DNA from 4 places in the Streptomyces sp. NPDC104831 genome. Region 2 is predicted to be linked to each of the others. Evidence: riboswitches for the same ligand, from Rfam matches in the RefSeq annotation. Region 2 holds a riboswitch; each other region holds the start of a gene.
The links. A riboswitch is a leader RNA that binds a small molecule or an ion and turns the genes downstream of it on or off. The one in region 2 is predicted to bind cobalamin.

Region 1 (5,597 bases), on a different contig from region 2:
ACAGGCCGACGATGAGGTAGCCGACGTTGCCCAGGTCCAGGCCGGACACCCAGCCGGTGACCGGATCGCTGAGGTGGAACTTCTCGTGCAGGACGCCGACCAGTTCGATGGTGCCGATGAAGAAGGCGACGGCGATGGACAGTCCGGTGATGGCGAGGTTGTAGAACACCTTGCGGACGGGGTTGGCGAAGGCCCACTGGTAGGCGAAGTTCATGAACGTGCCGTCCAGGGTGTCGAACAGGCTCATCCCGGCGGCGAACAGCAGCGGCAGGCACAGGATGGCGTACCAGGGCAGGCCGGCCGCCGCGCCCGAGCCGGCCATCACCATCAGGGTGACCTCGGTGGCCGTGTCGAAGCCGAGGCCGAAGAGGAAGCCCAGCGGGTACATCTGCCCCGGCCGGGACACGGACCGGGTCAGCCGGCCCAGCAGCCGGTTCATGAACCCGCGCGAGTCCAGGTGCCGTTCCAGCTCCGTCTCGTCGTACGCGCCCGCGCGCATCGCCCGGAAGACCTTCAGGATGCCCGCGAGGGCCACCAGGTTCAGGGCGGCGATGAGATAGAGGAACGACCCGGAGATCGTCGTGCCGAGCACCCCGAGCACCTGGTGGGTGGCGGAGCCCTCGTTCATCACCTTCCCGGCCAGCGAGGTGCCGCCCGCGATCAGCAGGGCCAGCAGCACGACCACGCTGGAGTGCCCGAGCGCGAACCAGAACCCCACCGACACCGGCCGCTTGCCGTCGGCCATCAGCTTGCGGGTGGTGTTGTCGATCGCCGCGATGTGGTCGGCGTCGAAGGCGTGCCGCATCCCGAGGGTGTAGGCGGTGATCCCGAGCCCCACCCCGAACACCTCGGTCCCGACCTTGTAGTGCCGGGGCGCGACCAGCAGATAGAGGATCCCGAACGCGACGACGTGCAGGGCGAGGATCACCACCAGCAGCCCCGCCGTCTTCAGGGTGTCCTCGCGTCGCCAGCGGAAAGAAGCAGCATCGACCATCGGGTTCACGCTCCAGCACCTCGTGGATCACTTCGTGAGCTGCCGTGGCCGGTCTCCTGGCTTACGGGTCACACGTCCGCCGTCCCTGCCTTCCCGGTCGTACGACCAGTGGCCCGGCGGTGTGCCGGACGGAACGGGAACTCCCCGATCACAGTGGCGAGGGCCGCGTCGACCTTGCATCGACTTCCCGAGCACCACGGCCCGCCCACCGTAGAGGGGCGCGCGGTTTCCTGCATAGCTGCACAGCCGGGCAGGTATGCAAGATCACATCGGGGCCTGCCAGGATGGGGGCATGCATCTCGTGCCTGCCGACCGTGCCGAGCGCCGGACCATCGACGGTCACCGGGTGTGCGAGGCGATCGCCGCCATCGGCGACGCGGGGCAACTGCGCACCTGGGCCGACCGTTTCTCGCTGCTGGCCGACGCCAACCGGCTCGCCCTGCTGCTCGCGCTGCACCGGACGGGGCCGCTGGCCGTCTCCGACCTCGCGATCGCCACGGGCATGAACGACCCGGCCGTCTCCCAGGCCCTGCGGCTGCTGCGCGCGGCCGGGGTCGTCGCGGGGGAGAAAGAGGGGCGCGTGGTGCGCTATCGGGTGGTGGACGAGGACGTACGGGGCCTGTTGGAGCACTGCGGCGCCTGAGCGCCCCCGAAAAGGTTCCCTTTTGGGCAATGTGGACAGATAGAGATTCCCTACTGTCGTCCGTCCCTTGGGAGCCCGTATGGCAGACCGCCCACCGGACCTCTCGTCCAGGAACCCCGACTGGTGGCGCCAGGCCGTCATCTACCAGGTCTATCCGCGCAGTTTCGCCGACGCCGACGGTGACGGCCTCGGTGACCTCCGGGGCCTGACCGAGCGCCTGTCCCACCTCGCCACGCTCGGCGTCGACGCCCTGTGGCTGAGCCCCTTCTACCCCTCCGAACTCGCCGACGGCGGCTACGACGTCATCGACCCGCGCGGTGTCGACGAGCGCCTGGGCACCCTGGACGACTTCGACGCCCTGGTGACCGAGGCGCACCGGCTCGGTCTGAAGGTCGTCGTGGACCTCGTGCCCAACCACACCTCCCATCTGCACCCGTGGTTCCGGGAGGCGCTGCGGGCCGGGCCCGGCTCGGCCGCCCGCGAGCGGTACGTCTTCCGGCCGGGGCGCGGACCGCACGGCGAACTGCCCCCCACCGACTGGCAGTCGGTGTTCGGCGGCAGCGCCTGGCGGCGGGTGGCCGACGGCGAGTGGTACCTGCATCTGTTCGCCCCCGAGCAGCCCGACCTGAACTGGGACAACGAGGAGGTCCGCGCCGACTTCCGCACCACCTTGCGGTTCTGGTCCGACCGGGGCGTGGACGGCTTCCGCGTGGACGTCGCCCACGGCCTGGCCAAGGACCTCACCGAGCCGCTGCGGGACCTCGGCGCCCACAGCACGACCGGCGAGTCGGCCCTGCGGCACCTGCCGCCCGGCAGCCACCCGTACTGGGACCGGGACGAGGTGCACGAGATCTACCGGGACTGGCGCAAGATCTTCGACGCCTACCGCCCGCCGCGCATGGCCGTCGCCGAGGCCTGGGTGCCGGGCGAGCGACGGGCCCTGTACGCCCGGCCCGACGAACTCGGCCAGGCGTTCAACTTCGAGTACCTGGAGGCCGGCTGGGACGCGGAGGAACTGCGCGGGATCATCGCCGACGCGCTGGCCACGGCCCACGCCGCCGGGGCCTCCGCGACCTGGGTGCTGTCCAACCACGACGTCGTGCGGCACGCCTCCCGGCTCGTGCTGCCGCCCGGCACCGACCCGGACGCCTGGCTGCTCACCCAGGGCACGGCGCCCGCGCTCGATCCGGCGGCCGGGCTGCGCCGGGCCCGGGCGGCGACCCTGCTGATGCTGGCGCTGCCCGGCTCGGCGTACCTGTACCAGGGCGAGGAACTCGGCCTGCCCGAGGTCGCCGACCTGCCCACGGAGGTGCTCCAGGACCCGATCTGGGAGCAGACCGGTCACACCCGCAAGGGCCGCGACGGCTGCCGGGTGCCGCTGCCGTGGACGCCGACCGGACCGTCGTACGGCTTCGGGCCCGGCGCCGGCTGGCTGCCGCAGCCCCCGTCCTTCGCGGCGTACGCCGTGGAGGCGCAGGCCGGTACGGAGGGCTCCACGCTGGAGCTGTACCGCACGGCCCTGCGGCTGCGCCGCAAGCTGCTGGACGGCGAGACGCTGACCTGGACGCCCCACGCGCCCGCCGGGGTGCTGGACTTCACCCGCACCGGCGCCTGGCGCAGCGTCACCAACCTGGGCGCCGAGCCGGTGCCGCTGCCGCCCGGCGAGGTCCGTCTGAGCAGCATGCCGCTGCCGGGCGGCGGGGTGCTGCCGCCGGACACCACCGTGTGGCTGGCCTGACCGGGCGCGGACGCCGCGTGGCCGCCCCGTGGGCGGTCAGCCGGCCGGCGGGGCCGGGCTCGTCCCGGCCCCGGGGCCGGGCGTGGTGGCGCCCGCGATGCCGTCGATGTCCACCGGGGTGGAGGTGGCCGACGGCGGCGGGGTGAGGACCACCTCCGGCCGGCCGGCGGCCGGGGGCGGCGGGGTCAGGTCGGAGTCCGGCAGCCTGGGCGGGGTGGTCTGCCGGAACAGGGTCCGGTCGAAGTCGACCAGACCCGTCTTCTCCATCACGGAGATGTGGTCCAGCACGGTGTCGTTGGCCTGGTCGGCGAGGGCCCGGACCAGCGAGTTCTTCGTGGTGGAGCGGATCTTCGCCACCGTGTTGAAGATGGAGCCGTGGGTCATCCGCAGGATGTTGGCGAAGTCGGTGTCGAACCGCCTGCCGCTCTCCCCCTCCAGCTGCCGCACGAAGCCCCGCTGCTGGGGGCTCGCCTCGTCGGGCAGCGCGATGTCCAGCAGGGGGGCGATCTTCCGGCAGGTGGCGTCCAGCGCCGCGTGCCCGTCGACCAGGTGCCGGCTCGCCGTGACCACCGCCGGGGAGCCGCCCTTGCGCAGCCCGATCCGCCCGACCGGGTACTCCCACAGCCCGGCCGCCCGGACCTTCACCACGAAGTCCCGGTCCTGCTCGGTCAGCGGCCCCCACCGCGTGCCGGCGATGACCCGGTCCTGCGCGCCGGAGACCGTGCTCAGGCCGAGCATGCCCGGGTAGGCGAGCGCGGCGAGGGTCAGGGCCATCGCACCGCCCACGAACAGCGTTCCCGTCGTGTTCCGCGACATGCGCACCGTGCCTCCTGCCGGGGGTCTCCGCGTCCACGGCCGGACCCGCGGCGGTCCGCGCGTCCGGTACGCCCAGGCAGTACGGACGCGAGGCCCGTCGCTCTCAACGGCGGCGGGTAAAGATTCCGCGGGTCCGGACGACGGCGTCCCCCCGCACGTCCGAAAGCCGCTGCCGCCCCGGAACCCGGATGCCGGTTGTCAGTGACATGACCTACGCTTTGCACACTCGCCACGCGCGGCCCACGGCTCACGCACAGGGGGTCCACTGACAGTCGCATCCGCGCGGGCACCCATGTCTTTCATTCGTTCCGGGGGGTTCGAATCAGCGTGCGCAAGCGCTCACTCACGGCCGCCACCACCCTGGCGGTCCTGATCAGTTCGGCGGCCCTGGCCGCCACCCCGGCGTTCGCCGACTCCAGCGCCGTCCTGCCGGTGCGGCAGACCGGTGACATCGTCGTGGACGCCGTGCACCGGCAGGTCTTCGTCAGCGATCCGCTGAACGGCAAGATCGTCGTCACCGACTTCGCCGGCGAGGTCGTCAAGCAGCTCACCACCAACCTGTCCGGCGTGTACGGCCTGGAGCTGTCCGCCGATTCCGGCACGCTCTACGCGGCCGTGCAGGACCTCGACGCCATCGCGGTCTTCGACACCGCCACCGACACCGAGACCACGCGCTACGAGGTCGGCGACAAGCCGCTCAGCGTCGCCCTCGCGGGCGGCAGGCTGTGGTTCGGCTACGGCGGCGCCGCAGCGGGCGACCTCGGCTCCGTGGACCTGACCGCCGAGGACCACAAGGTCACCCTCGGCCAGGACGGCGACTGGTACGAGGCCCCGCTGCTGGACGCCGCGCCCGGCTCGGACACGCTCGTCGCGGGCGCGGTCGGGCAGAGCCCGGTCGAACTGGCCTCGTACGACGTCTCCTCGGGCACCGCCACCAAACTGGCGAGCACCCGCGAGGCGGGCAGCAACCTCGGCGACCTCCAGGTCACCCCCGACGGCAAGGACGTCGTGGTGGCCAGCGGCGCCCCGTACTACCAGCAGGTGTTCCGCACCGCCGACCTGAACGAGGACGGCAAGTACGTCACGGACGCGTACCCGAACTCGGTCGCCATCGCGCCCGACGGCACGGTCGCGGCCGGCATCGACGGCACGTACGACCCGGACGTGTACATCTTCCGGCCGGGCAGCAGCGAGGCGGTGCGCACCTACGACTTCCCGAACACGGGCACCGGTTCCGGCTCCGACCTGCTGGTCCGCGCCGGTCTGGCCTGGGCCCCGGACGGCTCCCGGCTGTTCGCGGTGACCCGCAACAGCCGGGGCGTGGTCTCCCTGCGCGTGCTCACCGCGCCCGCCAAGGCGGCCACCACCGTCACCGTGGACGCGCCGGCCACCGCGGCCCGCGCCAA
Region 2 (5,597 bases):
GTTCACGAGGAAGCCGGCGACGAGTTCCTGGTCCTCGGGCGCGAGCAGGGCGACGGTGCCGAAGAAGGACGCGAAGACGCCCCCGCGGTCGATGTCGCCGACCACCAGCACCGGCAGCCGCGCACCGCGCGCGATGCCCATGTTGACGATGTCGGTCCGGCGCAGGTTGATCTCGGCCGGGCTGCCCGCCCCCTCGCAGATCACCGCGTCATACGTGCCCCGCAGTTCGGCCAGGCAGTCCAGCACCGTGCCCAGCAGCCGCTGCTGGCGCCCGCCGTGGTAGCCGCGCGCGCTCAGCTCGCCCACCGGCTTGCCGAGCAGCACGACCTGGCTGCTCTGCTCGCCGCCGGGCTTGAGCAGCACCGGGTTCATCAGCGCGGTCGGCTCGATCCGGCAGGCCTGGGCCTGCATGGCCTGGGCCCGGCCGATCTCCGCGCCCTCCCGGGTCACGAACGAGTTCAGGGACATGTTCTGCGCCTTGAACGGCGCGACCTTCACGCCCTGGCGGACCAGCCACCGGCAGATCCCGGCCGTCACGACGCTCTTGCCGGCGTCCGAGGTGGTGCCGGCCACGAGGAGGCCACCGTTCACTTCCCACGTCCTTTCAGGAGTGCGCGCGCGGCGAGTGTGGTGCCGAGGGCGAGCAGGCCGACGCGGCGGGAGAGCCGTACGGCCCGGTCGATGTCGGCGACCTCGACCGGCCGTCCGGTGCCGCCGTTGAGTACGGGCCGGTGCTCGACCCGGCCGCCGTAGGAGAGCGTCCCGCCCAGGCGTACGCCGAGGGCACCCGCGAAGGCGGCCTCCACGGGACCGGCGTTGGGGCTCGGGTGCCTGCCCGCGTCGGCCCTCCAGGCGCGCAGGGCGCCGCGCGGGTCGGGTCCGGCGGCGGCGGCGAGGGCGGCGGTCAGCCGGGCCCCCGGCCAGCCGGCGACGTCGTCGAGGCGGGCGGAGGCCCAGCCGTAGCGGCGGTGGCGGGGCGACTTGTGGCCCACCATGGCGTCCAGCGTGTTGACGGCCCGGAACCCGAGCAGACCCGGCACCCCGGCGACCGCTCCCCACACCAGGGCGCCGACCACGGCGTCGGAGGTGTTCTCGGCGACCGACTCGACCACGGCCCGGGCCATCCCGTCGGCGTCCAGCGCCTGCGGGTCCCGGCCGCACAGGTGGGGCAGCCGGGCGCGGGCGGCCTCGATGTCCCCCGCCGCCAGGGCGCGTTCGACGGCGCGGGCCTCGCGGCCGAGCGAGGTGCCGCCGACGACGGCCCAGGTGGCGGCGGCGGTCAGCGCGACGGAGGCGGTACGGGAGGGGCGTGCGGCGCGTGCGGCCAGCGCCCCGAGTGCGACGGCGCCACCGGCGCACACGGCGGTGTGCAGGGCGCCCCAGCCGCGGTGGTCGTGCCACAAGGCGCCTTCCACGGCCGTGGCCGCGCGGCCGAACGCGGCGACCGGGTGCCCGCGGCGGGGATCGCCGAGGAGCAGGTCGCCGAGGACGCCGGCGGCGGCGCCGTACGCGTAAGTGCGATCGGCACCCATCGGCTCAGCCGGCCGTGGGCACAGGGGTGTTCCCGGTACGGGTCCTACGGCAGCCGAGCATGGCGATTCGTGTCCTCACTCAGGGTGTCCACGCCCTGGTTCGACGGATTCCGGCGGCGAGAGTTCCTGGCTCCCGGGGAGTTCTTCCCCGGTGACAGTGGCGGGACCGCGCCGGATTCGCACCGGCTTCCTCTTCTGCCGCCGTACATGGCCTGGGCAGTCCACCACGTGCCCGGAAGGGCCGTCAACTTGCCTTTGACCTGGGATGCCCGAGTGTGCTGAGGCCCACATCGCGGGCCGCCGGGCGGGCCTGACGGGAACCGCCCCGGCATGCGTCCGCCCCGCCGGGTCCGGCGGGGCGGGCCGGTCGGCGGGGCGGTGCGGGGATCGGGGGGCGGGCGGTCAGCCCTTGCCCACGATCAGGTAGATGCCGTAGGCCACGGCCGCCGCGCAGGCCGCGAAGCAGACGTAGGCGCCGGTGACGGCGAGCGCGGCGGAGCCGCCCCGGGCCGCGGCCCGCTCGCGGCGGGACAGGCCGTTGATGCCGAGGGTGAACAGGGCCACCAGGCCCACCGTGAACACGACGCTGGTGCCGAGAACGGAGCCGAGGGCCGCCCAGTCGATCGTCATGGGGATGCTTCCTTCGAGTAACCGTGCGGGCGGGGTCAGACCGTGGCGGCCGGCGGGGCGGCGGCGGGCGCCGGCTCGGTGGCCGGGGCGGGGATCGTGGCCGTCAGGCCGGCGGTCGCCAGGCCGGCGGTCGTCAGTTCCCCGGCGGCCGGGGCCGTCAGGTCGCCGGCGATCTGGCCGGCGGGCGGCGGGGTCACCGCGGCGATGGCGGCGGTGACGACACCGGCCGGCTCGCCGGTCTCCTCGACCACGTTGGTGTGGTCGACGACCTCGCGGCGGGAGATCTTCCAGATCGCGGCGCTCGCGGCGACCAGGAAGACGGCGACGGCGGCGGTGCCCCAGTCACCCAGGTCGGTGACGGACTCGGCGCCCGCGCCGACCAGCGCGGCGGCCGGCAGGGTGAGCACCCAGGCGACGGCCATGCGGGTCGCGGTGGACCAGCGGACCACGCCGCCCTTGCGGCCGAGGCCCGCGCCCATCACCGAGCCGGAGACGACATGGGTGGTGGACAGGGAGAAGCCGAGGTGGGAGGAGGCCAGGATGGCGGTCGCGGCGCCGGTCTGGGCGGCGAAGCCCTGGCGCGGCTCCAGGTTGGTCAGGCCCTTGCCCATGGTGCGGATGATGCGCCAGCCGCCGATGTAGGTGCCGAGCGCGATGGCCAGGCCGGCGGAGAGGATGACCCAGGTGGGAGGGTTGGAGCCGGGGGCGAGGGAGCCGCCCGCGATCAGGGCCAGGGTGATGATGCCCATCGTCTTCTGGGCGTCGTTCGTGCCGTGCGCGAGGGAGACCAGGCCCGCGGAGGCGATCTGGCCGGCCCGGTAGCCCTTGCGGCCGGCCTCGGTCCCGGCGGTGCCGCCGACGCCGTAGGAGAGCCGGGTGGCCAGGAACGAGGCGAGGCCCGCCACGACCGGCGCCGCGACGGCCGGCAGCAGCACCTTGGTGACCAGGACGCCGCCGTGGACGGCGTCGAAGCCGGCGGAGGCGACGGTGGCGCCGACCAGGCCGCCCATCAGGGCGTGCGAGGAACTGGAGGGCAGGCCCACCAGCCAGGTCAGCAGGTTCCAGAGGATCGCGCCGACCAGGGCGGCGAAGATGACCTCGGGACGGATGCCGGTCTCGTCGACGAGACCCTTGGAGATCGTGTTCGCGACCTCCACGGAGAGGAAGGCGCCCGCAAGATTGAGGGCGGCGGACATGGTCACCGCGATCTTGGGCTTCAGGGCGCCTGTGGAGATGGTGGTGGCCATCGCGTTCGCGGTGTCGTGGAAACCGTTCGTGAAATCGAACGCGAGAGCGGTTACCACCACAATCGCGAGGATCAGCGAGAAGCTTTCCATTTACCCAGGCAATCGTTCGAGGTCATTGGCTGGATGAACGTAGGCAACCTGAGTGAACGGAAGATGAACTGAGACGGGCGCAGTGGTGTCGGTAACGCCATGCCGACGTCGCGTTCCACGCCGCCGGGCCGGGCGCCCCTTGGCTACCGGGTCCTCGCGAAGATCCGCAACCGGTCCAGGGTGCCGTTGAAGAGATCCTGGTCACCCGGCAGCGCGCCCTTCACGCGGTGCTGCCAGAAGGTCCAGTACCGCCAGCCGCCGGGCAGCGCCCCCGGCCGCGCCGTGCCGTACCGGGCGATCCACAGCGGGTGGTCCTTGGAGAACGCGCGGCTGTTGCCGGTGCACAGCTTCCACCACTGGGTCGTGGTGTAGATCACCGGGCGGCGGCCCGTCCGGCGCCGGGTCTCGTCGCTGAACGAACGGATCCAGCCGACCATGCCCTTCTTGCTCAGCCCGTAGCACTTGCGCCGCGCGTTGTACGGGTTGTACTCGATGTCGAGCGCCGGCGGCAGCGTCCAGCCGTCCGCCCGCCAGCCGCCGCCGTGCCGCACGAAGTACGCGGCCTGCTTGGCGCCGGAGGACCGGTCCGGGAGCGCGAAGTGGTACGCGCCCCGGATCAGCCCCGCCTTGCGGGCGCCGGAGTACTGCCCGGCGAAGTAGGGGTTGCGGTAGCCCGTGGACTCGGTCGCCTTGACGAAGACGAACCGGGCGCCCTTCTTCCGGGCGGCCGGCCAGTCCACGGGCCCCTGGTGGGACGACACGTCGTGGCCCTTGGGCGGCTTGGCCGCGGCGGTCGCGGGGCCGGTGAGGGCGAGGACCGCCGCCACGGCCGCGGCGAGGACGCTCGCGCGGCGACGGGCAAGGGTGGGTACACGGGCCATGCGACTCCCCCGGGGGATGGCGGTCGGCGGGCGCGCCGGGCCTCGGGGCGGCGGCGGCCGTGGGGTGGGCAGGAAGCAGTCATTCAAGGTCCGCCGATCACGAAAGTGAGGGCGATTTCAGGCGTTTCACACCCAATTCCGCCCGTTCGGCCTCACGGCCCCCGGCCCGGAACCACCGGTCCGTCCGCTCCCCGCCCCGCCCCGCCGGCTGGCAGGATCACCGCATGGCTGAACCGCGACGGAACGTGGAAGACGGGCGACGGGACGAACGGCGGGACGGGGAACCGGCCGCGCGCCGGGCCGGCCGGGGGAGCGGGACGCCGGCCGGGGACGGGGGCGCACGCCGGGGCGCGGGGGAGGGGCGGGCCGAACCGGGCGCCGCGGCGCCGGAGGGCGGACAGGTCGGCGATACGGCGCCGGAGGCGGGGCGGAGCGCACCGGGCGGTGGGGCCGCCGGGGTGGAGGGGGCCGCGCCGGTCGGTGGGGCGGCCGAGGCGGGGGAGGCCGCGTGGGGCGGTGGGGCGGCCGGGGTGGGGCAGGACGTGGCGCTGCTCTGGGAGGAGGTGGTCGCCACGGCGCGGCGGACCGTCGCCGACGGACTGGTGGTCGGCACCTCCGGCAACGTCTCCGCCCGCCTCGGCGACCTCGTGCTGGTCACCCCCTCGGGCGTGCCCTACGACCGGCTCACCCCGGCCGACCTCACCGGCGTCGACCTCACCGGCCGCCAGGTGCTCGGCCGCCTCGTGCCGACCAGCGAGCTGCCCATGCACCTCGCCGTCTACCGCACCACCGACGCCCGCGCGGTCGTCCACACCCACGCCGTGCACGCCACCGCGGTCTCCACGCTCGTCCCCGAGCTGCCGCTGGTCCACTACATGGCCGCGGCCCTCGGCGGCCCCGTACGGGTCGCCCCCTACGCCGCCTACGGCACCGACGAGCTGGCCGGGAACATGCTCCGCGCCCTCGCCGGCCGCTCCGGCTGCCTGCTGCAGAACCACGGCACGGTCACCCACGGCGCCACCCTCGACCAGGCCTACGACCGCACCGCCCAGCTGGAGTGGATGTGCCGCCTGTGGCTGACGGCGTCGGCGGTGCCGGGCCTGAGCCCGTCCCTGCTGACCAAGGCACAACTCGCGGAGGTCGGGGAACGCTTGAAGGGGTACGGCCAACGGAGGTGATCCCCTTGCCGAGCGGCAACCCGTCCCGCGCCCCGCGGA
Region 3 (5,597 bases), on a different contig from region 2:
GTGGTTCTCGGGCAGTTCCACGGCGGCGTTGATGAACGCACAGCCCCTGAGCTGACTGCGCTCGCGCATCCAGTCGCGCAGCGCGCCGAACGTGGCCAGGATCTTCTCGCCGGGCGGACCGTCGTGGCTGTTCACGTGCTTCACCAGAGTCGAACGCCACAGACCGTCACGGGCCCGCAGATAGGCGACGATCAGATCGTCCTTCGAGCCGAAGCGGTCGTAGAGGGTCTTCTTGGTGACCTCCGCCGCCTCGGCGATCGCCTCCACGCCGACGGCGCGGATGCCCTGCTCGTAGAAGAGCCGGGACGCGGTCTCGAGGATCTTCACTCCGGCCGGGGTCAGGTGCCGCCCCCCACGCGACCTGCGGCTGCGGCCGGTGATCGTCTCGTCCTTGACAGTCACGCCCCGACACTACACCCATCGGTATGGTTAGAGAAGGTTCACAATCGGACGTCATCGTTCCGCCGTGTCGAGTGCGGTGCCCGCTCCGGGCGGGCTCGACACGCCCACCGTCGGCGCAGAAGGGGTGCCGGGCCCTGCCCCCGGGCCACGCTGTCCCGGGTGACGGCGATCGAGCCGGGAACGGACGGTGCGACGGACCTCCCCACGCGATCGGCCACCCGCCCGTACAGGCAACCGTTTCGGGGCCGGTACCCGAACGCCGGTGAGGGGAGGACGCGATGGCCGGGGCGAGCGGCATCGAGGTCGTCGTCTTCGACGTGCTCGGCACGATGGTCGACGAGCCCGGCGGACTGCGGGCCGCGCTGCGTGAGGCGGTGCCCGCGGCCGACGACGCCCTCGCCGGACGCCTGCTGACCGAGTGGCAGCGGCACGTCGAACACGAACAGCGTCGCGTCACCGAGCAGCGGCGCCCCTATGCCAACTCCGAGGTGATCGACCGGGAGGCGGCCGAGCGGGTGGCCGCTCTCGCCGGGATCGGCGACCCGGCGGCCGTGGCACGACTGGCGACGGCCGGCCGTCGCCTGAGCCCGTGGGAGGACGCGCCCGCCGGTCTGGCGCGCTGCGCCGGACGCCGCCCCGTCCTCGGACTGAGCAACGCCGCCCGGACGGCGTTGCTGCGTCTCAACGCCCACGCCGGACTGCGCTGGCACCAGGTCCTGTCCGCCGAGGACGCCCGCGCCTACAAGCCCGCGCCGGACGTGTACCGGCTCGCGCTCGACGCGGCGGGCTGCCCGCCCGAACAGGTGCTGATGGTCGCCGCCCACGCCTGGGACCTGCGCGGGGCCCAGGCGGTGGGCATGCGGACCGCCTACGTGCGCCGTCCGGTGGGGGACCCGCCCGCCGACGGCGACACCTTCGACTGGCGGGTGGAGAGCCTGGCGGAACTGGCCGACGCGCTCCCCGCGCCCCACTCCTGACCGACCGCGGCCCGCAGGCCGCGCTGCCTCGGTGACACGGTGCCGCCCTCCACGGGCGCGGGTCCGGCCGAGCGCCGCGGCTGCGGGGAAGGCCGGCGTCCCCTCCCAAGTGAAGGGCTCCTGGGCGCGGTCGCTGTTGCCCGCGCCCGGCGGCAGTGGAGTGCGGGGGAGCACCGCACCACCCGAACCGGCTGGCATCCGGCGGGGCGGGCCCGGTTCCGGCGGGGTCGGCGGATCCCCTCGCAGGGTGGCATGATGACCGGCGACAGGGCGACGGCGGAACGAGGAAGCCGGTGTGAATCCGGCGCGGTCCCGCCACTGTGATCGGTGAGTGAGTCCCGTACGGCCACTGCCCCCGACGGGTGGGAAGGCCGGGACGAACCGTGACCCGAGAGCCAGGAGACTCACGTCGTCGCCTCCTCGAAGGACCCCGGGGCGGATCTCCCCGGAGACAGGGGTGTGGGGCGTGTCCGGGACAAGGGACGGGGAAGTGTCCGGCGCGGAGGTGGCCGCGCGACCGGCCGGTGGCGCGCCGTGCCGGGTCGTCGTGTGCCGGGACTGCTGCTGCGGCAGTCCGAAGGTGACCGGTGTCGACCACGCCGCACAGGCCGCGCGCCTGCGTGCCGAGGCGCCCGTACGCATCTCCGCCTGCCTCGACGTGTGCGACCAGGCCAACGTGGTCGTCGTGCAGCCCTCCGCCGCCGGGCGGGCGGCCGGAGCCCGGCCGGTGTGGCTGGGGCTGGTCAACGACCCGGCCGCGACGGAGGACATCGCCGCCTGGATACGGGCGGGCGGCCCCGGCATCGCCCCCCGGCCGGAGATCCTCGACCTGTACGCGTTCACCCCACGGGGCCGCCGCACGGCTTCCTGAGCGGCGGGGACCGCCACGGCCGGACATGCGGCGAGGGAGGGCGGACGGTGCGGGCGCGGCGGAGCCGTGTGCGAACCCCGCCGAAGCGGCGCCGCGGGGTCAGTCGGACTCCTTCCCGGGCCCGCGGAGCAGCTCCTCGGTCGTGGCGTCCCAGTCCACCGCGGCGAACTCGCCACCGGCGGGAACGAGTGCGTAGGTGTGCTCCAGCCACTCCGCGAGCGGTGGTATGGGCAGTTCGAACAGCGCGGCCATGTCACCGGAGGCCAGTTGGAGCCATGCGGTGTCCCGTTCCTCCGGGTGCGAGGGCCACATCCGGACGTCGCCGGCGCCGCTCGCCGAGTACAGCCCCTGGTGCAGCAGATCCCGCCCGATCCGCCACACGACACGCGAGCCGCCGCCCTCGATGAGGAACTCCACGCACACGGTCAAGGGCAGTTCGGGGTCGTACCGGAACGCGGCCCGGATCGTCTGCCGTGCCGAGAGGTCCAGCACGCGCTCGATGTCCAAGGTCAGCTCAGGACGACCGCGCGGTGCCGTTCGGCCGGCGTCCACACCTGGCTGGTAGCCGCTCATGACGGAGGGATCCTTCCCTGAGGCGGAAGCTGACACGACCTACTCTTGCTCTTCGGTGCTCGCCGTACATAAGTAACTTGACCGTCGGACGCCGGCTGCCGCGACAGTGCTCGGCCTGGTCGGGGCCTCGCCGGAGTATCAGGTGGCACCGAGGCCGTTGAGCAGGGTGTCGACGACCACGTCCGCCGCCTGCCCGGGACTCAGCTCGGGCAGTTGCCGGGACACCAGGTGCATGAGCTGGGGCAGCAACGCGCTCGCCCACCCCCGCGGGAGGCCGGGGCGCAACAAGCCCTCGTCGATCGCGCGTTCGAGGAAGGCGTCGACCTCGCGGACGGACGCGTCACGGCGCGCGCGGACGGCCTCGTCGGCGAGCATGCGGGCCAGGTCGACGGGCCAGGTCCGGTTGACGGTGATGATGTTCTCGACGTAGCGGTGCAGGGCGACGGCGACGGGTGCCTCGCGCAGCCGGGCGTCCTCGATGGCCTCTTCGATGGCCGAGAGCCGGCAGGCGTAGATGGCGGCGAGGAGTTCCTCACGGCCGGCGAAGCGCCGGTAGACGGTGCGCCGGTCCACGCCCGCCTCGGCCGCGATGCTCGCGATGCTCGCACCGGGGTCGGCGGCGAGCATGCGCGCTCCGGTGGTCAGGACGGCTTCCAGGTTGCGTGCTGCGTCGGCTCTCACCGCACCGAGTCTAGCGGACCGACTGTGCTGGATAAGAGGTCTTCTGTCTCTGTAGCGAGTAGGAATTGCAATCAACTGCCACGCCAAAGAGGCGAATACGCCTCATGGCGGCTCCGGCCGGGCGGCCGTCCCGCACCGCACCGCACCGGCCGCGCGCACCCCTCTCACGGGGCGCTCTCGGAGAGCCGCCCGAGCTGCGCGATCCACAGGGTCGTCAGGTGCCGGGCCCACAGGGGACACGAGGCGTCCAGGGACCGGGCGGCGGGACCGCGGGCGACGGTCGCGGTCACCACGTGGGTGCCGCCCGCGACCGCGGTGAACAGCCAGGCCTGGTACGACTGCACACCGGTGCCGACACCCGACCAGCCGAGCCGGCGGGGCGGGATGTGCTCTCCCATGAAAATCTCGAAACGCTGCCCGAGGAACAGTACTTCGAAGGCCCTCGTGATCGGCGCGGCCCGCACCTCGGTGATGCCCGGCACCCACTGCGGCCACCGCGCCACATCGGTGAGCAGGGCGAACACCGTGCCGGGCGAGGCGTGCACGACGGCCTGTGCCTGGCAGTAACCGTGGGCCTGGTCGGGCGAGAAGCCCGAGGGCCAGTGCATGTCCGGATGGCTGTCCGAGGCACCGCGCATCCGGCTCCCCTCTCAGTGGCCCCGACGCCCTCACGCACGGCCGCCGGAGGGAAAGGCCCCGCCAGGGCCGTTCCCGCGTCCACTGTGCGCGGGGCTCCGCGGCCCCGCATACGTCAAATGACTGAGCGGACGGGGCCGGTGGCCGGCCCGTGCCGGCCGGCTCAGCCGTCCCGGTCGAGGCCGAGCCCGGACAGTGCCTCCCTGAGCGCGGTACGCGAAGCGATGCCCAGTTTCGGATAGATCTGGTACAGGTGCGTACCGATGGTGCGATGGGACAGGAAGAGCCGCTCGGCGATCTGCTTGTTGGTCAGCCCCGTCGCCGCCAGCCGGGCGATCTGCAGTTCCTGAGCGGTCAGCGTCACGCTTCCCGGCCCCGCGGCGGTCGGCGTGGACAGGCCGCTCGCGCGCAGCTCGGCCGTCGTACGCGCCGTCCAGGGCGCGGCGCCCAGCCGCTGGAAGACCTCCAGCGCCAAGGTCAGCTGCTCCCTGGCCTCTGTCGTGGCACGCAGGCGTCTGAGGCGTTCACCGTGGAAGAGGCGCACGCGCGCGGCGTCGAAGGGCCAGCGTTCCGCTCCGGGCAGCGACAGGGCCCGGTCGAACAGGGCGACGGATGCCTCGCCGGGCGTGGTCAGTGCCTCGCAGGCCAGGACCAGCAGCTTCAGCCGGGGCGACAGCTCGGCCATCGCCGACGCGCGCATCGCCGCCGAGTGGGCCGCGGCCTCCTCCTCCCGGCCGGTTCGCAGGGCCGCCTCGACCAGGTCCATCGTGCCCCACATGGCGATCGGTACGTAGGGGGCCACGGTTCCGGGCGGGCTGAGCGTGCGGGCGTGCCGGTAGGCGGTCTCGAAGTCGCCGGCGCCGAGCGCGGCCAGCGTTCTCGCGTGGCAGGCGAAGAACCGCGCGCCGTGGGCTCCGCGGGGCGTTGCCCACCGGACGATCTCCTCGGTCAGCGCGGCAGCGGTCTCCGCGTCGCCCCGCGCCGCGGCCACGGCCGCCCGCACGTACTGGAAGTACCAGGCGAAGAAGCGGTAGTCGTGGTTGGCACACAGCAGGAGCCCCTCGGCGGCCAGTTCCGCCGCGTCGTCCCAGCGGCCCAGGTGGTAGTAGTCCAGGCCCAGGTGCATCAGCGCCCCCAGGTGCCGGCGGACGGGCGCGGCCCCGGCGCGGCCCTGCTCGATCAGCCGGCGCGTCGCGCCCCGGAACTCCCCGAGCAGATCGGGGAACACCGAGGCGGTGCCGACGCGTACCACGCGGGTGGGGTCCTCACCCACGGAGGAGATCAGCTTCGTCAGGCGGGGCAGCGCCGACGGACCGGTGCGCGCCGGGTCGGCGAAGGTCCGGGCGATGACCCACAGCAGCTCGGGAGGTTCGGGTGTCAGCCGGTCCAGGAACGCGAACAGCGGCTGCCACAGCTCGGGGGCGCCGCCGTACCAGCACAGCAGCACCAGAAGGTGC
Region 4 (5,597 bases), on a different contig from region 2:
CAGATCGAAGGCGTGATCGGAATCGGACTGACCCTCGGGATCCTGGTCCTCCTGGCCCTCCCGTCCCTGCTCGGCTTCCTGCGCGACAGGCGCGTGGGCCGGCGGACCGGGCAGGGCCAGGAGGGCCGCGGAGCGGGGAGGGATCAGAAGTCCTCGTCGAGGTCGACGGTGCCTTCCACGGCGACCTGGTAGGCGGAGGGGCGGCGTTCGAAGAAGTTGGTGAGTTCCTGGACGCCTTGGAGTTCCATGAAGGAGAAGGGGTTCTCGGAGCCGTAGAGGGGGGCGAAGCCGAGGCGGGTGAGGCGCTGGTCGGCGACGCATTCGAGGTACTGGCGCATGGACTGGGTGTTCATGCCGGGAAGGCCGTCGCCGCACAGGTCGCGGGCGAACTGGAGCTCGGCGGCGACGGCTTCTTCGAGCATGTCGGTGACCTGCTGCCGGAGCTGGTCGTCGAAGAGGTCGGGTTCTTCCTTGCGGACGGTGTCGACGACGTCGAAGGCGAAGCTCATGTGCATGGTCTCGTCGCGGAAGACCCAGTTGGTTCCGGTGGCCAGGCCGTGCAGGAGGCCGCGGCTGCGGAACCAGTAGACGTAGGCGAAGGCGCCGTAGAAGAAGAGTCCTTCGATGCAGGCGGCGAAGCAGATGAGGTTGAGCAGGAAGCGGCGCCGGTCGGCCTTGCTTTCCAGGCGGTCGATCTTTTCGACCTCGTCGATCCACTTGAAGCAGAATTCTGCCTTTTCGCGGATGGAGGGGATGTTCTCGACGGCGGCGAAGGCGGCGGCGCGGTCGTCGGGGTCGGGGAGGTAGGTGTCCAGGAGGGTCAGATAGAACTGGACGTGGACGGCTTCCTCGAACAGCTGGCGCGACAGGTAGAGGCGTGCTTCGGGGGAGTTGATGTGTTTGTAGAGGGTGAGGACGAGGTTGTTGGCGACGATGGAGTCGCCGGTGGCGAAGAAGGCGACGAGGCGGCCGATGAGGTGTTGTTCCTCGGGGGTGAGCCTCGCGAGGTCGGCGACGTCGGAGTGGAGGTCGACCTCTTCGACGGTCCAGGTGTTCTTGATGGCGTCCCGGTAGCGTTCGTAGAAGTCGGGGTAGCGCATGGGGCGCAGGGTGAGTTCGAAGCCGGGGTCGAGCAGGTGGGTGTTGCGGGTCATTACTGGCAGGCCTCGCAGGACTCGGGGTTTTCCAGGGAGCAGGCGACCGCTTCGGGGTCCGCGGCGGTCTGCTGTGCGGGGAGGGTGGGCTGTGCCTGGGCGGCGCGGGCGATGCGGGTCGCGGGCCGCGAGCGCAGGTAGTACGTGGTCTTCAGCCCGGACTTCCAGGCGTAGGCGTACATCGAGCTGAGCTTGCCGATGGTGGGGGTTTCCAGGAACAGGTTCAGCGACTGGGCCTGGTCCAGGTAGGGGGTGCGGGCGGCGGCCATGTCGATCAGGCCGCGCTGGGGGATCTCCCAGGCGGTGCGGTAGAGGGTGCGGACGTCCTCGGGGATCCACCGGAAGTCCTGGACGGAGCCGTTGGCCTCGCGCAGGGCCTCGCGGGTGCGGGCGTCCCAGACACCGAGGTCCTTGAGGTCCTGCACGAGGTAGGAGTTGACCTGGAGGAACTCCCCGGACAGGGTCTCGCGCTTGAACAGGTTCGACACCTGCGGCTCGATGCACTCGTACACGCCCGCGATCGAGGCGATGGTGGCCGTCGGAGCGATCGCCAGCAGCAGCGAGTTGCGCATGCCCGTCTTCGCGATGCGCTCGCGGAGGGCGTCCCAGCGCTCGGGCCAGGTGAACTCGACGCCGTAGTGGTCGGGGTGGAGGACGCCCTGTGCCGTGCGGGTCTTCCGCCAGGCGGGCAGGGGGCCGTTGCGTTCGGCGAGGTCGGCGGAGGTCTCGTACGCGGCGAGCATGATGCGCTCGGCGATCCGCGTGGACAGGGCCTTGGCCTCGGCCGAGTCGAAGGGCAGCCGCAGCTTGAAGAAGACGTCCTGGAGGCCCATCACCCCGAGCCCGACGGGTCGCCATTTCGCGTTCGAGCGTCCCGCTTGTTCGGTGGGGTAGTAGTTGATGTCCACGACGCGGTCGAGGAAGGTGACGGCGGTGCGGACGGTGGTGTCCAGGCGGTCCCAGTCGATGTCGCCGTCGTGGACGAAGGCGCCGAGGTTGACGGAGCCGAGGTTGCAGACGGCCGTTTCGCCGTCGTTGGTGACTTCCAGGATCTCGGTGCAGAGGTTCGAGGAATGGATGACGTTGCCGGGTTCGGCGGTCTGGTTGGCGGTGCGGTTGGCGGCGTCCTTGAAGGTCATCCAGCCGTTGCCGGTCTGGGCCAGGGTGCGCATCATGCGGCCGTAGAGCTCGCGGGCGGGGAGGGTCTTCCTGGCGAGGCCGGCGGCTTCGGCCTTGCGGTAGGCGGTGTCGAAGTCCCGGCCCCACAGGTCGGCGAGTTCGGGGACGTCGGCGGGGGAGAAGAGGGACCACTGGGCGTCGCTGTTGACGCGGCGCATGAACTCGTCGGGGATCCAGTGGGCGAGGTTGAGGTTGTGGGTGCGGCGGGCGTCCTCGCCGGTGTTGTCGCGCAGTTCGAGGAATTCCTCGATGTCGCAGTGCCAGGTCTCCAGGTAGACGGCGGCGGCGCCCTTGCGCCGGCCGCCCTGGTTCACGGCGGCGACCGAGGCGTCGAGGGTCTTCAGGAACGGCACGATCCCGTTGGAGTGCCCGTTCGTCCCCCGGATCAGCGAACCCCGCGAGCGGACACGGGAGTACGACAGCCCGATGCCGCCGGCGTGCTTCGACAGCCGGGCCACCTGGTGGTAGCGGTCGTAGATGGAGTCCAGCTCGTCCAGCGGGGAGTCCAGCAGGTAGCAGGACGACATCTGGGGGTGCCGGGTGCCGGAGTTGAACAGTGTGGGGGAGGAGGGCAGGTAGTCCAGGCGGCTCATCAGGCCGTAGAGGGAGGCGACCTCGTCCAGGGAGCGGACCGTGTCGTCCTCGGCCAGCCCGCTCGCCACGCGCAGCATGAAGTGCTGGGGGGTCTCGACGACCTTGCGGGTGATCGGGTGGCGCAGCAGGTAGCGGCTGTGCAGGGTGCGCAGGCCGAAGTAGCCGAAGCGGTCGTCGGCGCCCTCCGCGACGGCCGACTCCACCAGCGCGTCCAGCCGCTCGGCGTGGGCGCGGACGAACGCGGCGGTGCGGTCGGCGACCAGGCCCTCGCGGTGGCCCACCGCGATCGACCCGGTGAAGGACGACACGCCCTGGGAGGCGGCCTCGGCCCGGATCGCGAGGGTGAGCAGCCGGGCGGCGAGCCTGGAGTAGGCGGGGTCCTCGGCGATCAGGCCGGCGGCGGCCTCCGTGGCCAGCTCGCGCAGTTCCGCCTCGTCGGCCCGCGCGGACCGGCCGCGCAGCGCGGCGGCGGCGACCCGGCCGGGATCGGCGTCGGGCAGGTCGGCCGTCAGCTCGGACAGGGTCCGCAGCAGCGCGGCACCGGGACCGTCGGTCTCCGGTGCGCTGACCGAAGCCGGGTCTGCTGGCGCGATGGTCACGTGGGGGTCTCCCTCGCTCGGCACGGGGCCTGGCGGAGGGCAGGGGCGACCACGAGCGCGCACGGCGTCGCGTCCGCCGGCCCATTCCACGAGGCCCGGACGTCGGAACACACCCGGACCGGGAGGCCGGGTGGGCCGTCGGCAGGTCTTCGGACTGGACAGGCGCGCGGACACGCGAGTCACACCGTTGCGGGACAGTTCCGGATTCGCACCGGATTCCCCTGCGACGACAGCGAGGACGAGCATACATCTAGTGCCGGGCTGTCCCCTCACCCCCAGATGTTGTGTCGCCCCCGCTCCGGACGGTCAACGGACGGACGGGGAGCGTGAGGCCGGCGGTGGGGGGGCGGATCTCCGGCGTCCGCCGGTACCGGCGCGGGTGACACCGCCGGGCGGCGCGACGCCGTGCCGGCCCAGGGCGGGGCCCGGTGCCGGGTACGGCGGACCGGCAGGGCGGGCGGGTACGGCGACGGGCCGCCGGGGAGTGTGCTCCCGGCGGCCCGTCGCGCGGAGTGGGCCCGGTGCCTCAGTGGCCGGCGCCGGCCGTGGCGGCCGGCAGCTCCACCTGGACTCCCGGGTCGCCGGAGTCCGCCGTGTAGTCCTCCGGCTTGGTCTCGTCGATGCCCTCCGGCGCCTTCACGGCCTTCAGGACGACCGTGAGGACCACGGTGACCAGGACGTTCAGCACGAACGCCGTCAGGCCGATGTAGCCGATCTCACCGATGCCGGGGATCTCCTTCGCGGAGCCGCCGAAGTGCTTCTGCGTCGGCGAGGCCACCCCGTACGCGGCCACCGTGCCGTAGACCATGCCGACCGCCCAGCCGGCCAGCAGCGCCCAGCGGTGGAACCAGCGGGTGAACAGGCCGCCGACCAGCGCGGGGAACGTCTGCAGGATCCAGATGCCGCCCAGCAGCTGGAAGTTGATGGCGACGGTCTTGTCCATCGTGAGCACGAAGACCAGGGCGCCGACCTTCACCAGCAGGGAGACCAGCTTGGAGACCTTGGTCTCCTGCGCGGCCGTCGCGTTCGGCCTGATGAAGTCCTTGTAGATGTTCCGGGTGAACAGGTTGGCCGCCGCGATGGACATGATCGCCGCCGGGACCAGCGCGCCGATGCCGATCGCCGCGAACGCCACGCCCGTGAACCAGTCCGGGAACATGTCCTCGAACAACTGCGGGATGGCGAGCTGGCCGTTGGAGACCTTCACCCCGGCCGCGATCGCCATGAAGCCCAGCAGCGCCAGCAGTCCCAGCATCAGGGAGTACAGCGGCAGGATGGTGGTGTTGCGGCGGATCACCTCACGGCTGCGCGACGACAGGGTCGCGGTGATCGAGTGCGGGTACATGAACAGCGCGAGCGCCGAGCCGAGCGCCAGCGTGGCGTACGTCCACTGGCCCGCCTCCGGCGGCGTCACCGCCCCGCGAGGCTTGCCGGTGGCCGGGTTGACCTGGCCGAAGGCGTGGCCCGCCTTGGCGAAGATGTCGTCGAACCCGCCCAGCTTGATCGGGATGTAGATGATCGCCACCACGATGACGATGTAGATCAGCGTGTCCTTGACGAACGCGATCAGGGCGGGGGCGCGCAGGCCCGAGGAGTAGGTGTAGGCCGCCAGCACACCGAAGGCGATGAGCAGCGGCAGGTCCTTCACGAACCAGTTGGTGTTCTCGCCGCCGCCGACGCCCATCACGTCCAGCACCGCCTGGATGCCGACCAGCTGGAGCGCGATGTACGGCATCGTCGCCAGGATGCCGGTCACGGCCACCGCCAGCGACAGGCCCTTCGAACCGAACCGGCCGCGCACGAAGTCGGAGGTGGTGACGTAGCCGTGGCGGTGCGAGACCGACCACAGGCGGGGCAGGAACGTGAAGATCATCGGGTACACGAGGATCGTGTACGGCACCGCGAAGAAGCCGGACGCGCCCGCCGCGTAGATCGCCGCCGGCACGGCGACGAAGGTGTACGCCGTGTAGAGGTCACCACCGAGCAGGAACCAGGTGATCCAGGTGCCGAACGACCGTCCGCCCAGGCCCCATTCGTCCAGGGAGTGCTCGTTCTCGGACCTGCGCCAGCG

Region 1: another riboswitch for cobalamin. It lies ahead of nicT (Nickel transporter NicT); the one in region 2 lies ahead of ACZ63H_RS18180 (cobalamin biosynthesis protein).
Region 3: another riboswitch for cobalamin. It lies ahead of ACZ63H_RS20325 ((2Fe-2S) ferredoxin domain-containing protein); the one in region 2 lies ahead of ACZ63H_RS18180 (cobalamin biosynthesis protein).
Region 4: another riboswitch for cobalamin. It lies ahead of ACZ63H_RS06995 (ribonucleoside-diphosphate reductase subunit alpha); the one in region 2 lies ahead of ACZ63H_RS18180 (cobalamin biosynthesis protein).

What each region holds. Positions count from the first base shown of each region.
Region 1 is NZ_JBVJOT010000012.1:78,212-83,808, reverse strand. Features, by position in the region: gene nicT (Nickel transporter NicT) at 1-994, opposite strand, end outside; cobalamin riboswitch at 1,024-1,208, opposite strand; gene ACZ63H_RS11375 (ArsR/SmtB family transcription factor) at 1,287-1,637, shown strand; gene ACZ63H_RS11370 (glycoside hydrolase family 13 protein) at 1,717-3,375, shown strand; gene ACZ63H_RS11365 (DUF4142 domain-containing protein) at 3,412-4,191, opposite strand; gene ACZ63H_RS11360 (Ig-like domain repeat protein) at 4,519-5,597, shown strand, end outside.
Region 2 is NZ_JBVJOT010000024.1:47,638-53,234, reverse strand. Features, by position in the region: gene ACZ63H_RS18185 (cobyric acid synthase) at 1-591, opposite strand, end outside; gene ACZ63H_RS18180 (cobalamin biosynthesis protein) at 588-1,532, opposite strand; cobalamin riboswitch at 1,631-1,773, opposite strand; gene ACZ63H_RS18175 (hypothetical protein) at 1,935-2,162, opposite strand; gene ACZ63H_RS18170 (inorganic phosphate transporter) at 2,198-3,499, opposite strand; gene ACZ63H_RS18165 (lysozyme) at 3,643-4,380, opposite strand; gene ACZ63H_RS18160 (class II aldolase/adducin family protein) at 4,911-5,558, shown strand.
Region 3 is NZ_JBVJOT010000028.1:50,916-56,512, forward strand. Features, by position in the region: gene ACZ63H_RS20315 (TetR/AcrR family transcriptional regulator) at 1-402, opposite strand, end outside; gene ACZ63H_RS20320 (haloacid dehalogenase type II) at 681-1,379, shown strand; cobalamin riboswitch at 1,618-1,805, shown strand; gene ACZ63H_RS20325 ((2Fe-2S) ferredoxin domain-containing protein) at 1,870-2,250, shown strand; gene ACZ63H_RS20330 (SsgA family sporulation/cell division regulator) at 2,350-2,823, opposite strand; gene ACZ63H_RS20335 (TetR/AcrR family transcriptional regulator) at 2,962-3,450, opposite strand; gene ACZ63H_RS20340 (SRPBCC family protein) at 3,669-4,142, opposite strand; gene ACZ63H_RS20345 (helix-turn-helix transcriptional regulator) at 4,304-5,597, opposite strand, start outside.
Region 4 is NZ_JBVJOT010000007.1:30,468-36,064, forward strand. Features, by position in the region: gene ACZ63H_RS06990 (ribonucleotide-diphosphate reductase subunit beta) at 144-1,154, opposite strand; gene ACZ63H_RS06995 (ribonucleoside-diphosphate reductase subunit alpha) at 1,154-3,526, opposite strand; cobalamin riboswitch at 3,650-3,778, opposite strand; gene mctP (monocarboxylate uptake permease MctP) at 4,053-5,597, opposite strand, start outside.